One region of the Pseudalkalibacillus sp. NRS-1564 genome, then DNA from elsewhere that is predicted to be linked to it. Evidence: riboswitches for the same ligand, from Rfam matches in the RefSeq annotation. Region 1 holds a riboswitch; each other region holds the start of a gene.
The links. Region 1 has a riboswitch for thiamine pyrophosphate ahead of ACIFPW_RS14890 (acetylornithine deacetylase). Riboswitches for the same ligand answer to the same signal wherever they lie in the genome.
Positions count from the first base shown of each region.

Region 1 (4,095 bases):
ATGTAGTTAAGGATTTGTGGAAAGACAATCATCCCAAGTCCATAGATCCCCATCGCTAAATTGAACATTTGATTTTGTTTCTCTGGATATGCAGCCGGTACAATCGCATTGGAAGCAACACCAAGTGCTCCAAGCCCGAACCCAATTAACATATAGAAACCTAAGAAGAATGTAATGTTCGGTGCAAATCCGGTACCTGCAAAACCAAGTCCCATGACAATCGTTGCAAAGATCACCATTATTCTTAACCCTTTTTTATCTGTTAAATAACCGAAAATCAAACTCGCGAGCGTAAAGCCTAGTTGGAATATCAAGACAACTAATCCGAATTGGCTCATATCAAGTCCAATATCCGTTTCAACTTTATCAAGTACAATCCCCTTTGTATTCGTCACCCCTCCAGAAACGAACTGGGTAAATAATAAAATAATTAACGCATGAATACTTTTCCCTTTTGACATTGATCTTACCTCCATAAATTAATCTATCACAGGGGATTCCACGGTGTATTTAACTTAAAACTTGCGATTATTTTCGGACTATTTTTCGGTAGCGTTACCATCTCCGTCACATCGAGTATTCTAGATAAGAAAAAAAGTTGCAGAGAGTATTAACTCTCTGCAACTTACTTCATCTGATAGACGAAATACGTAGCGACAAAATAGATCAAGACAATTAAAGTGGATGGCACCATATAAAAAAGCGTGCTACGTTTTTGTTTTCTTGTAATACTATATAAAATGACGAGCACCACCACAATTGATGATACAGTTGTCACAATATTAGACATGCTAGCATGCCTAAATAAGTTTGTTTTAAGATAAATAGCATCTGTAAACGAAAGTAGCATGATATTAAAGGCGTTACTTCCTAGAAGCGAGGTTATTCCCATACTGTAATTCTTAAGTTTCAACGCTGTTGCAACACTTACAGCATCAGGCAAAGAAGTACTCGCTCCTACAAGGAAAGATCCAACAAATGAAGCTCCTAATCCTGTGCTTTCCGCAATTCGATCGGCAGTTAATGTTAACACCGTTCCGACAATCATAATACCGACAGCGGATAAGATGAACATCGTTAGAACTTTTTGGTATGAAAACTCACCGTATTTTTCATTCTTTCGACTTCTTCGTTTCACTTTCTCTTCTGTTAATTTGTTAATCCATTTCACACCAGCAAAATACACAAGAACAAGAATGATCGAACTATATCCGATATGATAAATGCTCGCTGGTAGTGTTAAGGATAAACCTCCTACAACGATTAACGTCATCACGATAACAAGATAGATGTATAGCTTACTTCCTACATCTGTTTGTCCCATAATCTGTTCGCGACGGTAGACCATATCAAGAACGGCAAGGGCTAATAGATTAAATAAATTACTCCCAAGCAAATTCCCGATTGCAAGATCTGGACTATCAATAGCAATTGCGGTCACGCTTGATGTTAGTTCGGGCAATGATATAGCAGCACCAATGATAATTCCCATAAACGCTGAAGACGTTTTTGTTTTCTCACTAATGGCATCACCATACATAGCAAGTCGAGTAGCAACGAAATAGGTGGCAATCGCAGCTAGAATAAATAGTAGAATTGTAAATATTAAATTCATAGATGATCTCCTTAATACGTTCGATTTCCTTGATGACTATTTCCTTCCTAGGTTAATACTAAACCATAATGAAAAGAATGACTCGAAAATGTAATGTTCCATAATTGTAAATGATTCACAAGTAAGCTATTGTTAAATTAATTCAATCGAATACTTCTAGGGGTGCTGCGAAATCAGCTGAGAGGGACATTTGTCTCGACCCTCACTACCTGATCCGGATAATACTGGCGTAGGAAAGAAGTGTATGTAATTGTGACAGGTCTACTCTGTCTAGTATGCATCGCTTCTTTTATAGGAGCGATGCTTTTTTAAATTCAGGTCTATATGCATGGGTTTTGTTGGTTTTCCTTTTGTTTAAAGGTGAGAAATACCAACAATATAAGCTAAAAAGGATGTGGTGTGATGGTAAAGAAAGAAATCTTTAATCTAGTAGACGAGAGAAAACAAGAATTAATCAATCTTACAAATCAGTTAATCCAATACGCAACCCCAGCCCCACCAGCCAGAAATACCCAGGAAATTCAAGACTTCATTGCGTCCTACCTCACTGACATCGGGTTCAAGATTGACAAGTGGGATATGCATCCTGGTGATCCAATCATTGTAGGAATTCTTAATGAAGAAGTAACAGAATACCAAAGTTTGATTTTAAATGGACACGTTGATGTGGCAGAAGTGGGTGAAGATGAAAATTGGAGTTTTCCTCCTTTTGAACCCACAATATCAGATAATAAGGTATACGGCAGAGGTGCCGCAGATATGAAAGCAGGTATTGCAGCTAACTTATTCGCACTTAAACTATTAAAAGAAAACAATCTTCCTCTTAAGGGGAAAGTTCTTTTTCAATCGGTTACTGGAGAAGAAATTGGAGAAGCGGGTACATCACAGTGTTGCGAGCGGGGTTATACCGCTGATTTCGCCGTAGTAGCGGATACGAGTGATTTGAGAATAGAGGGACAAGGGGGCGTGGTCACTGGTTGGATCACAGTAAAAGATTCAAAGACACACCATGATGCACTGCGCCAAAATATGATTCATTCAGGTGGTGGGCTTCACGGGGCTAGTGCCATCGAAAAAATGATGAAAATTATCCAAGCATTACAGGATCTAGAGCGGCATTGGTCCATCGTAAAAAGCTACCCTGGTGTGAAACCAGGAATGACAACAATTAATCCGGCCGTTATCGAAGGTGGTCGGCATGCTGCATTCATTGCAGACGAATGCAAGTTATGGATTACCGTTCATTACTATCCAAATGAAACTTATCAAGACGTTATGGATGAAATTGAGGATCATATCAGATTAACTGCGAATGCAGATATCTGGCTTAGAGACCACCCACCGACGTTTCAGTGGGGTGGCACTTCTATGATGATCGACAAGGGAGAGATCTTCCCTTCTTTAGAAGTTGACCAACATCATCCCGCTGTCAAGTTGTTATCAGATTTGCATGAGCATATTCATTTTCGTCGACCTGAAATAGGTACTTCTCAAACTGTGACAGACGGCGGTTGGCTCGGTGATGCTGGAATACCAACCGTCATCTATGGTCCCGGAAAGCTAGCACAAGCTCACTCAACAAACGAATATGTATCTATCCATCAGCTAATCAATTATACACAATCGATGATGCACTTTATTCTTGATTGGGTAAATACAAAAAAGGGAGCGGATTAACATGAGCTTTAGTGAGCATTTACATGAAAAACTTCAACCTATCTGAAGAAGAACTCACCGATCTAGAAGTAATTTTACTAAACACAACAAGGTATGACTATATGTTTTGGAAAATGAGTTATTCCGAAGCAATGTGGAGATGAGTAAAGAAAAATTCCCCCACTTTTTAAGAGGGGGAATTTTAGTAAATGAATAGTGGTAAGATAGCAATCCAAAACCCTAGTAAAGACCTATGGTACCTGAATTAGTTCAAAGTGTTGCCACTCATACGGTAGTAATTGCTGGTAGCGTTTTTCTAAATAACGACTATCAATTAGTAATAAAAGACCTCGATCGGTTTCTGTTCGAATGAGTCGACCGCCTGCTTGTTGAACACGGTTCATGCCTGGATAAACGTAAGTATACTCAAAACCATTTCTTCCAGCTTGATCAAAGTAAGATTTCATTAGCTGCCGCTCGGTATCAAAATTAGGGAGCCCTACTCCAACGACCACCACTCCTGTAAGACGATTCCCTTTTAAGTCTATCCCTTCTGAGAAGATGCCACCTACAACAGCAAACCCAACTAAGCTACCCTTTCGATTAGATGTGAATTTTTTTAAAAACGACTCTCTTTCTTCTTCCGTCATCCCGCTTTGTTGAATGATCGTTTCCACTTCGTCTGGAGAAGTGAACGCCTCAAAAACTTGTTCCATATAGCCATATGATGGGAAAAAGAACAAGTAATTACCGGGTTTTTCATGAAGCACTTTTTGAAGAAGTGTAACCAGTCTTGGTAGTTTGCGCTCACGATCGCGGTACTT
Region 1 covers NZ_JBITPM010000031.1:49,589-53,683, forward strand. Annotated here, with positions in the region: gene ACIFPW_RS14880 (MFS transporter) at 1-461, opposite strand, end outside; gene ACIFPW_RS14885 (sodium:calcium antiporter) at 626-1,615, opposite strand; TPP riboswitch at 1,764-1,868, shown strand; gene ACIFPW_RS14890 (acetylornithine deacetylase) at 2,018-3,292, shown strand; partial or broken gene ACIFPW_RS14895 (thiaminase II) at 3,334-3,435, shown strand; gene ACIFPW_RS14900 (ATP-dependent DNA helicase) at 3,523-4,095, opposite strand, start outside.

Region 2 (4,095 bases), on a different contig from region 1:
GGCACTCATCCCAAACACCTCACGCTCTTGAAATGTTTTTAAATCGGCCTGAATACCAGCTCCTCCCCCACTATCAGATCCAGCTATCGTAAGTGCTTTACGCATAAAACTCACTCCTTCATTATATAACCTGGAAACGATCAGGTCGAAATTGACCGAGCCCTATTTCACTAACACTTCCATCGATTTCATCAGCTACAATCTTTGCTGTAACAGGACTAAGTAAGATTCCGTTCCGATAATGACCAGTGGCTAATATAACCTTAGGTTTATGATCTAGCTTTCCGATAATAGGAAAGCCATCTTGAGTAGCAGGTCTTAACCCCGCCCACTTATGAAATGGATTTTTCTGCTGTAAGGCAGGCATCACTTGCTTACTCCATTTCTCAAGTCTTCCTACACCATGTTCCGTAACAGCTGTATCAAAACCAGCGATGTCCTCCGAAGCACCAGCAACAACTGATCCATTTCCTTTCGCTACAAGATAGCCTTGACTTGTAAAAATAATGTGATTGAGAGATGGGGCTTCATATGCGCAAATTTGTCCTCGTATTGGATAAATGGGCAACGTCAAACCAAGTGCTTCCTCCCAGTACATAGACCATGCTCCTGCAGCAAGAACAACTCGATCGCTTTCGATCCGTTGACCTTTTACCACAACGTTATTCTCTTCAAACGTCGCCTCTCCCGCATTCTCTATCACCCGAACACCCAACTTGCGACAAGCATCTAAAAGTGCTGAGACGTAGCCAGGAGCATAAATATGTGACTCTTCTGGACACCATAATGCTGCAACAACATCTTGAGAAAGGCCTGGCTCTTTCTCTCTTACTTCGTCAGCATTTAATATTGTAGATTCGACGTTAAACTTACGTTGCCAGGCCTGCTTTGTCTCAAGAGACAGCCGATCAGCCTCATGATAGATACAATAAAGACTGCCGCTCTCGCTATATTCAAAATCAACATCTGAATTCTGTTTGATTTCTTCCTGCCATTTCGGGAAAAGCTTTAAACTATGTTGGCAAAGCCTGAAAAAATCATCTGGATCTTCTTCAATTTCCGAATAAGGCGCAAGCATGCCTGCAGCTGCACCTGAAGCTTGCCCCCCACACTTATGAGCTTCTACTACAGTCGTTTCATGTCCCCTCGTACGGCATTCATAGGCAATGGAGAGACCAATCACTCCGCCTCCTACAATCGTAATGTTAGCCATGATCGCCCTCCTTCTATTAATTTCGTACTGGACTACTTGCAGTGGCGTACTTCTTTTTAGGAATCCTTCCTGCAACGTAAGACAATCTTCCTGCTCTAATAGCCAACTTAACTGACTCAGCCATCATAACAGGGTTTCTCGCTTTCGCTATGGCTGTATTAAGGAGGACTCCATCTGCCCCAAGCTCCATCGCTTGTGTTACATCAGATGCATGTCCAAGACCCGCATCGACTATGACTGGTACCTTCAGTTGTTCTGTAATTAGTTCTATATTGTATGGATTTAAGATGCCGAGACCAGTTCCAATAGGAGATCCACCTGGCATGACAGCCGCTGCACCTGCTTCTTGTAGTCGATAGCAAAGTGCTGGATCATCAGAAGTATACGGTAAAACAACAAAACCTTCTTTAGCAAGAACCTCTGTAGCTTTCAAAGTTTCCATCGGATCAGGGATTAGCATTTTTTCATCACGACTAACTTCGATTTTTATCCAATCACTTAAGCCAGATGCTTTTGCTAAACGAGCGATGCGAATGGCTTCTTCAGCAGTCGTAGCTCCGGAAGTATTGGGCAAATAGTGAAATGATTGATTCTCGATGTGCTGTAAAATCGCATCTTCATTTGGTGCAGTAAGATTCACTCTTCGAATAGCAAATGTGAGAACTTCTGCTTCAGAAGCTTCAATTGCTTTATTTTGAACATATGGATTTGGATATCTTCCCGTGCCAAGAAACAATCGTGAAGAAAGTTCTTTACCGGCTATTGTTAATTTATCATTCATTCGGTCAACCCCCTCCTACAAAGTGGACAAGTTCGATTTTCATTCCTTCTTTTACTTCTGTATCGATCCATTCCGAGCGATCAATAATTGTTCCATTAACTTCAGTGACAACCAACCCTTCTTGCAAGCCAAAATGAGTAACAACTTCTTTCAATGTTGCCACTTCTAAATCATGCTGCTCTCCATTAACTAGTAATGTCACTTGGGAATCACCTCTTTTTGAATGGATTGAATAAATGCTTCGCACGTGCCTTTAATATCGGCACTACCAACTACTTCACTAATGACACATACTCTAGAAGCACCTGAATGGAGGACGTCCGAAACATTATGCAATTTGATGCCGCCGATGGCTACAAACGGAATAGATATTTCTGCTGCAACTTCTTTGAGATAGTCAGTTGTTACTGGATCAACAACATCGCTTTTGCTATTTGTAGGAAAGACTGGCCCAGCCCCGATGTAATCAGCACCACGCTGCTCTGCTTCACGCGCTTCTTCGATTCGATGTGTGGAGATACCGATGATCTTATTAGGTCCAACAATCTTCCTTGCTACCTCTAAAGGTAAATCATCCTGACCGAGATGAATGCCATCAGCATCAACGGCTAGCGCAATATCAATGTGATCATTCGCAATAAAGGGAACTTCATATTTTTGTGTTAGCTCCTTTAATCTCAAAGCTTTTTCTAGTACAACCTTTTTAGAATTCGTCTTATCACGCAATTGAATAATATCAGCACCACCTTGTATCGCTTGCTCCATTACCTCAACTAGGTCTCGATCAGGGTGGAATTCTTCCCCTGTAATGACGTATAATTTAAAATCCTTCATTATTTACCTCCTCTAATCCTTTTAACCTTAAGCCTATGTTAATGAGCTTTGTTGATTTTCGGCTCAATTACGCTTTGTGATAACCAATCGCTTCGAGCTAAAAATCGAGAATCAAGAGTATAAGCTACCACCGTAAACGCTTAAAAACGATTAACATAAAACACACTAAAAAACCCCATTCCGCGTAAGGAATGGGGGTAGTAATACGTAATCAATACTGCTACCGACTTCCCTACGCTGGTATCAACCAGATCAGGTTCAAGGGTAAAAGAAATGACGGTTTCTTTTTCTCAGCCTTTCCTTACATGAAGGCACCCCTAGTCTTTGGAATTATGAAATTAAGTTTATTATGACAAAGAAGTGATTAAAAAACAAGCCACTAACCTACATATACAGAGAAGAAAGGAAAATCCCTAACGTATCTTGGTAAATAGTGTTGAAATCAGAAGTAGGCAAAGGACTTTCCCCTTTTCCAATTTCTACGGTAAAACCCGGTCTTCTAAAGTCTTGAATAAACCAATCCTTGTATCCAGCGAAACTATCAACATAGCGAACTGCTCGATAACCGCTCAGTCGCGAAAATTCTCTCACTAAGATTTCTGACTCAGGAGGTTCAAGTCCTTCGAAACCCCAAAAGATCACTTCACCTTGAGAATGAAATGCTAGCGCACGATCAAATTCCTTTCTTCTCGTCAGGTCTGCGATCGCTATTGCTTCTGGCTCTGTAAGCGGTGCTTTTCCCGGGTAATTTCTTGGAGAAGGTTTTGTTGGTTTTCGTTCAGCTTCTATTTCCCATTTAGCAGGATACTGATTGTTTAAATCAACTCCCCTAATGTTCGCCTTCCATCTGTTAAATTGTTCACTTCCATTATTAATTTGATCCGCTAATGAGCGGTAAGGTTCTTCTTCAGGTAATCCATTAATGACAAGATCAACGCCATCTGGGTTTACCATGGGTACAAGAGAGAGAGAAGTCGATTCATATAGAGATGGGAGGTAAACACCGCTCAATCTCTGGCTATTCGTCAATTCACGAGAATAATCATCTACAAATTTCATAATGAGAGTTGAGGTTAACCATTCATTAGCATGAAATGCTCCATTCATATGAACTTTTTTCTTTCCTGTTCCCACTACTAGTTCTGGGATTGGCTTTTCCATGACAGATTCGCCAATGATGGATCGTTTAATAAATGGATAAACAGCAAGTATTTTTCGAATATCATTAACAAGGGTTTGATAATCGTAATTTTGATTTGGGTTAATG
Region 2 covers NZ_JBITPM010000019.1:290,258-294,352, reverse strand. Annotated here, with positions in the region: gene thiD (bifunctional hydroxymethylpyrimidine kinase/phosphomethylpyrimidine kinase) at 1-105, opposite strand, end outside; gene thiO (glycine oxidase ThiO) at 122-1,213, opposite strand; gene ACIFPW_RS11490 (thiazole synthase) at 1,230-1,994, opposite strand; gene thiS (sulfur carrier protein ThiS) at 1,999-2,196, opposite strand; gene thiE (thiamine phosphate synthase) at 2,193-2,828, opposite strand; TPP riboswitch at 3,041-3,157, opposite strand; gene ACIFPW_RS11475 (M14 family metallopeptidase) at 3,213-4,095, opposite strand, start outside.
Region 2: it holds a riboswitch for thiamine pyrophosphate, as region 1 does, so the genes downstream of both, thiE (thiamine phosphate synthase) here and ACIFPW_RS14890 (acetylornithine deacetylase) in region 1, are expected to answer to the same signal.

Region 3 (4,095 bases), on a different contig from region 1:
CGAATTAACCCTTCCATTTCAGGTTGCGGGACAGCACGATTTTCCAATACGAATGCCATCTCTTCATCCACATATGGCATGCAAAACTGAGAATCAGGATCTTGAAATACAACGCCTGAAGATGCTGGTATACTTTTGGCATCTGCCTTCATAGGCACTGGAACGGCATTTGGAATTAAACCAGATAATATCTGAAGAAGAGTTGATTTACCACAACCGCTCGGACCAAGAAATAAGACCTTTTCCCCTCCTGCAATCTCAAGAGATAACCGATTAAATAGCAGTGTGTCCGCTCCCGCATATTTTACACGAAGGTTTGATACACCTACTTTCATATAACCACTCCTTACTGATCTAACGCCTTATAATCCTCATCACTTGCTGGTCTAACTAAGCTAGTAACACCCGTTTTCTCTAGAGCTTCTACAAGGAAATAAGCAAGTAGTCCAGCTAACAGGAAACCACCTATTAACCTAGCACCAATGAGAAGAAGTAAATTCCATAGAGCAAGGTCCATCACATACCCATAGGCAGCATCCATGACAATGGAGCCTACTGCAGCAGCAATCCCTCCAAGCGCCGCAACAAATGCGGTGTATCGTTTATAGCCAAATAAAGCAAACATTAATTCCGTTCCTAATCCTTGAACAATTCCATATAGAAGAACGGACAATCCATATTCAGAACCAACAAGAAATTCACCAGAAGCTGCAGCCGTTTCTGCAAGTAGTGCCACACCGGGCTTACGAAGAAGAAGCACTGCTACTGTACCCGCAATAAACCACATCCCGTAAATCACATCACCAATATGGAGACCAAATGGTTTAAAGATGTTATAGACCGGTCCCCACAGTTTATAAATAATCCCAAAAACAAGGGCAATCACGATCGTAATCAAAATGTCCGATAGTTTTAGTCGTTTCATACGCGCTCACCTTTTTGGAGGGAGACAGGCCACTCTTCTACTTGATAAGCCATTTCCCAGAAACCATATTCCAACTGACAGCTAAGAATGAAATAGTCCTTGATTCGCTTCAATTCTCTTTCAGGTGCCGTCTCAGCCCACTGATCGAGGATTTTTCTTAGTTGATCCGTCACAGGTTCCATTGACTTCTCTCCGTAAAACGTAATCCAATCATAAAAAGGATGATCTTCTTTAGGATTAACCTCTTCCATTAAACGCTGACCAATCTCCAGGTATGTCCATGGGCATGGCAGAAGGGCTGCAACGATTTCTCCGAGCGTACCTGAATGAGCAGCGTCAAGCATATGCCTCGTATAATGATGTGCCGTCGGGGCGAGGGGATAGCCTTGCAGCTCTTCATAAGTGACGCCTGCAGCTCGACACAAATTATTATGAGGATGAACCTCACTATGGAGTACAAATGATATTTGTTCAGTGAAAAGTGCCATCTCTTCTCGGTTTTCACATTTTGATAGCGCAATGCCATAGATTCGAACAAATGTATTCAAATATTCAAAGTCCTGCTTTACATAGTGAACAAGCTGTTCCTTCTCTAACTTTCCCTCCGCAATTCCTCTCACAAATGGATGATTAAAGATCGCTCCAAAAATTGGTGCTGCTTCCTCTCTTAACTGTTCAGTAAATGACATAAAAAAACTCCTCTCCGCTTTTCATCCAACTGATGAAGAGGAAAGGAGCTTGAATGCCGTTGTTCCGTCATTTTTGGAGATTTAGAAATACTTGTAAGCATTCCTTACTTCTACACGTTTAGGAAATCAAAACGTATAAAAGCCGCTCCAAAAATGGAGCGGCTGCGGTGGCATCCGTCTCCACTTTCCTCCGCTGGCGCTAACCAGATCAGGTTCAAAGGGTCCAGGACATCCTGTCTCAGTCATATAAATGACTCCCCTAGTGGATATATAAAAAGCTTTTTTGAATGTTAGTTTGATAACTATTAAGCTACTCTTCTTTCACACCTTTGTCAACCATTACTGGAAGTTCAATTACAAAAGTTGTTTGTTCTGGATTTGATCGCACTGAAATAACACCTTCGTGCTTTTCAATAATTTGCTTGCAAACAGACAATCCAAGACCTGTTCCGAGTTTTTTTGTACTAATGAACGGTTGAAAGATACTTTCAACAAGATGCGATGAAATTTGCCGGCCATTATTGGAAATTTCAATCGTAATCCGTCCATGGTTTTCTTTTGCTCTCAGCTCAATTTTTCGATGATCGATTTTATTTTCATTTAACTCTTCAATCGAGTTAATCATAATATTAAGAATGACTTGTTTAATTTGTTCTTCTACACCGAACAGTGGAATGTCTGGAGTAATGGCTGTTTCCACTTCTATATTTGATTCTAGTAGTCTTGGATAAAGAATTTCAATGGTATATCTTAATAATCCACTTAAATTTAATGATAGAGGACGATCGTCGCTCCCACGCATTTTTGATAAGAAAAGAAATTGACTTACCTTCTCTTCTAGACTTTTCATTTCGCTATTGAGGATTTCGAAATAGTGTTTCTCGATCGAATTATTAGCATCACTATCATCTTCTAATAATTTCAAAAATCCTTTAATGGAGGTAAGAGGATTGCGAAATTCATGAGCAAAGCTCGCACCTAGCTGACCAAGAATGGTTAAACGATCACTATGCATTTCCTGTATAAACTTATTTTTATCATGAATGATATTATCTTTCACCTTCGTGTATTCCGTTACTGAATGATACGAATAGGCATTAAAGTAATTATTAATGATTTGAAGACCTTTCGACAGTTCGTCTCTATCAAATGATGATTCGTTTAAGACAGAGATCACAACCGATCTCCCAAAATTAATATTCGCAATAAACTCTCCGATATTAACATTTGCTTCAATTCGCTCATTGGCAATTTTCTTAGTTAATGTCATAATCCAACTTTCATCCTGAAGGCGAATATAACGAGAGATAAGTTCAACCGTTCGTTTCCCATTCTTAATGATTTCTTCATAATAAGGATCCTCTTGAGAAATTTTTGCGCCAAGCAGCCACTTTTCTACAATTTCGGGCTGACTTTGTTCCAAAAACGACGCAAACCGTTCTTCAAATTCAGATTCTCTTAAATCAAAATTCATACCTCTCGCCTCACAAACTACATTATAGGTTTGTTTCATTTTATCATGTAATGCAAATGTCATCATTATATTCTCAGACTTAGGTTTAGAAATTCTCCCGATTGGCAATTCCTTACATATATAATTTGAAAGGAGTTATCCCATGCGACCAGATTTTAGACAGACGGATGGACAACCACCACAACATCAAAATCATCAGCCAGGATCTCAGCAAGAAATGGATCCAAAGCCCATAATGGATGACCGGGATTATAAAGGATCAGGAAAATTAACGAATAAAGTCGCTCTCATCACTGGAGGAGATAGTGGGATAGGTGAAGCCGTTGCGATTGCTTATGCAAAAGAAGGAGCAAAAATCGCCATTGTTTATCTTGACGAACATGAAGATGCGCAACATACGCAACAAAAAATCGAAGAAATCGGAAGCGAATGTTTATTGTTGCCGGGAGACATTGGGAGTGAAAGCTTTGCTTACGATGTGATTAAACAGGTGATTGATCATTTCGGACAGCTCGATATTTTAATTAATAATGCAGCAGAACAGCACCCCCAACAGGGAATAGAAGAAATTAGTGCAGAACAGCTCGAAAAAACATTCCGAACCAACGTTTTTGCCATGTTTCACCTGACGAAAGCCGCTCTTCCCCATCTTAAAAAAGGAAGTGCAATCATTAACACATCCTCTGTAACCGCATATGAAGGCAATGATCAGCTGATCGATTACTCTAGTACAAAAGGTGCAATCACAACGTTCACAAGGAGTCTCGCAAAGTCGCTCGTTGGAAAAGGTATTCGTGTCAACAGCGTTGCACCTGGTCCTATTTGGACACCGCTTATCCCTTCCACCTTCTCAGCAGAAAAAGTGAAAAACTTTGGAACGAATACACCGATGGGAAGACCGGGTCAGCCAGAGGAATTGGCTGTGGCTTACGTCCTTCTTGGGTCGGACGGATCTTCTTATATGACTGGTCAAACCATTCACATTAATGGTGGACAGTTCTTAACAT
Region 3 covers NZ_JBITPM010000042.1:11,320-15,414, reverse strand. Annotated here, with positions in the region: gene ACIFPW_RS19240 (energy-coupling factor ABC transporter ATP-binding protein) at 1-335, opposite strand, end outside; gene ACIFPW_RS19235 (ECF transporter S component) at 347-925, opposite strand; gene tenA (thiaminase II) at 922-1,614, opposite strand; TPP riboswitch at 1,783-1,885, opposite strand; gene ACIFPW_RS19225 (histidine kinase N-terminal domain-containing protein) at 1,925-3,088, opposite strand; gene ACIFPW_RS19220 (SDR family oxidoreductase) at 3,231-4,095, shown strand, end outside.
Region 3: it holds a riboswitch for thiamine pyrophosphate, as region 1 does, so the genes downstream of both, tenA (thiaminase II) here and ACIFPW_RS14890 (acetylornithine deacetylase) in region 1, are expected to answer to the same signal.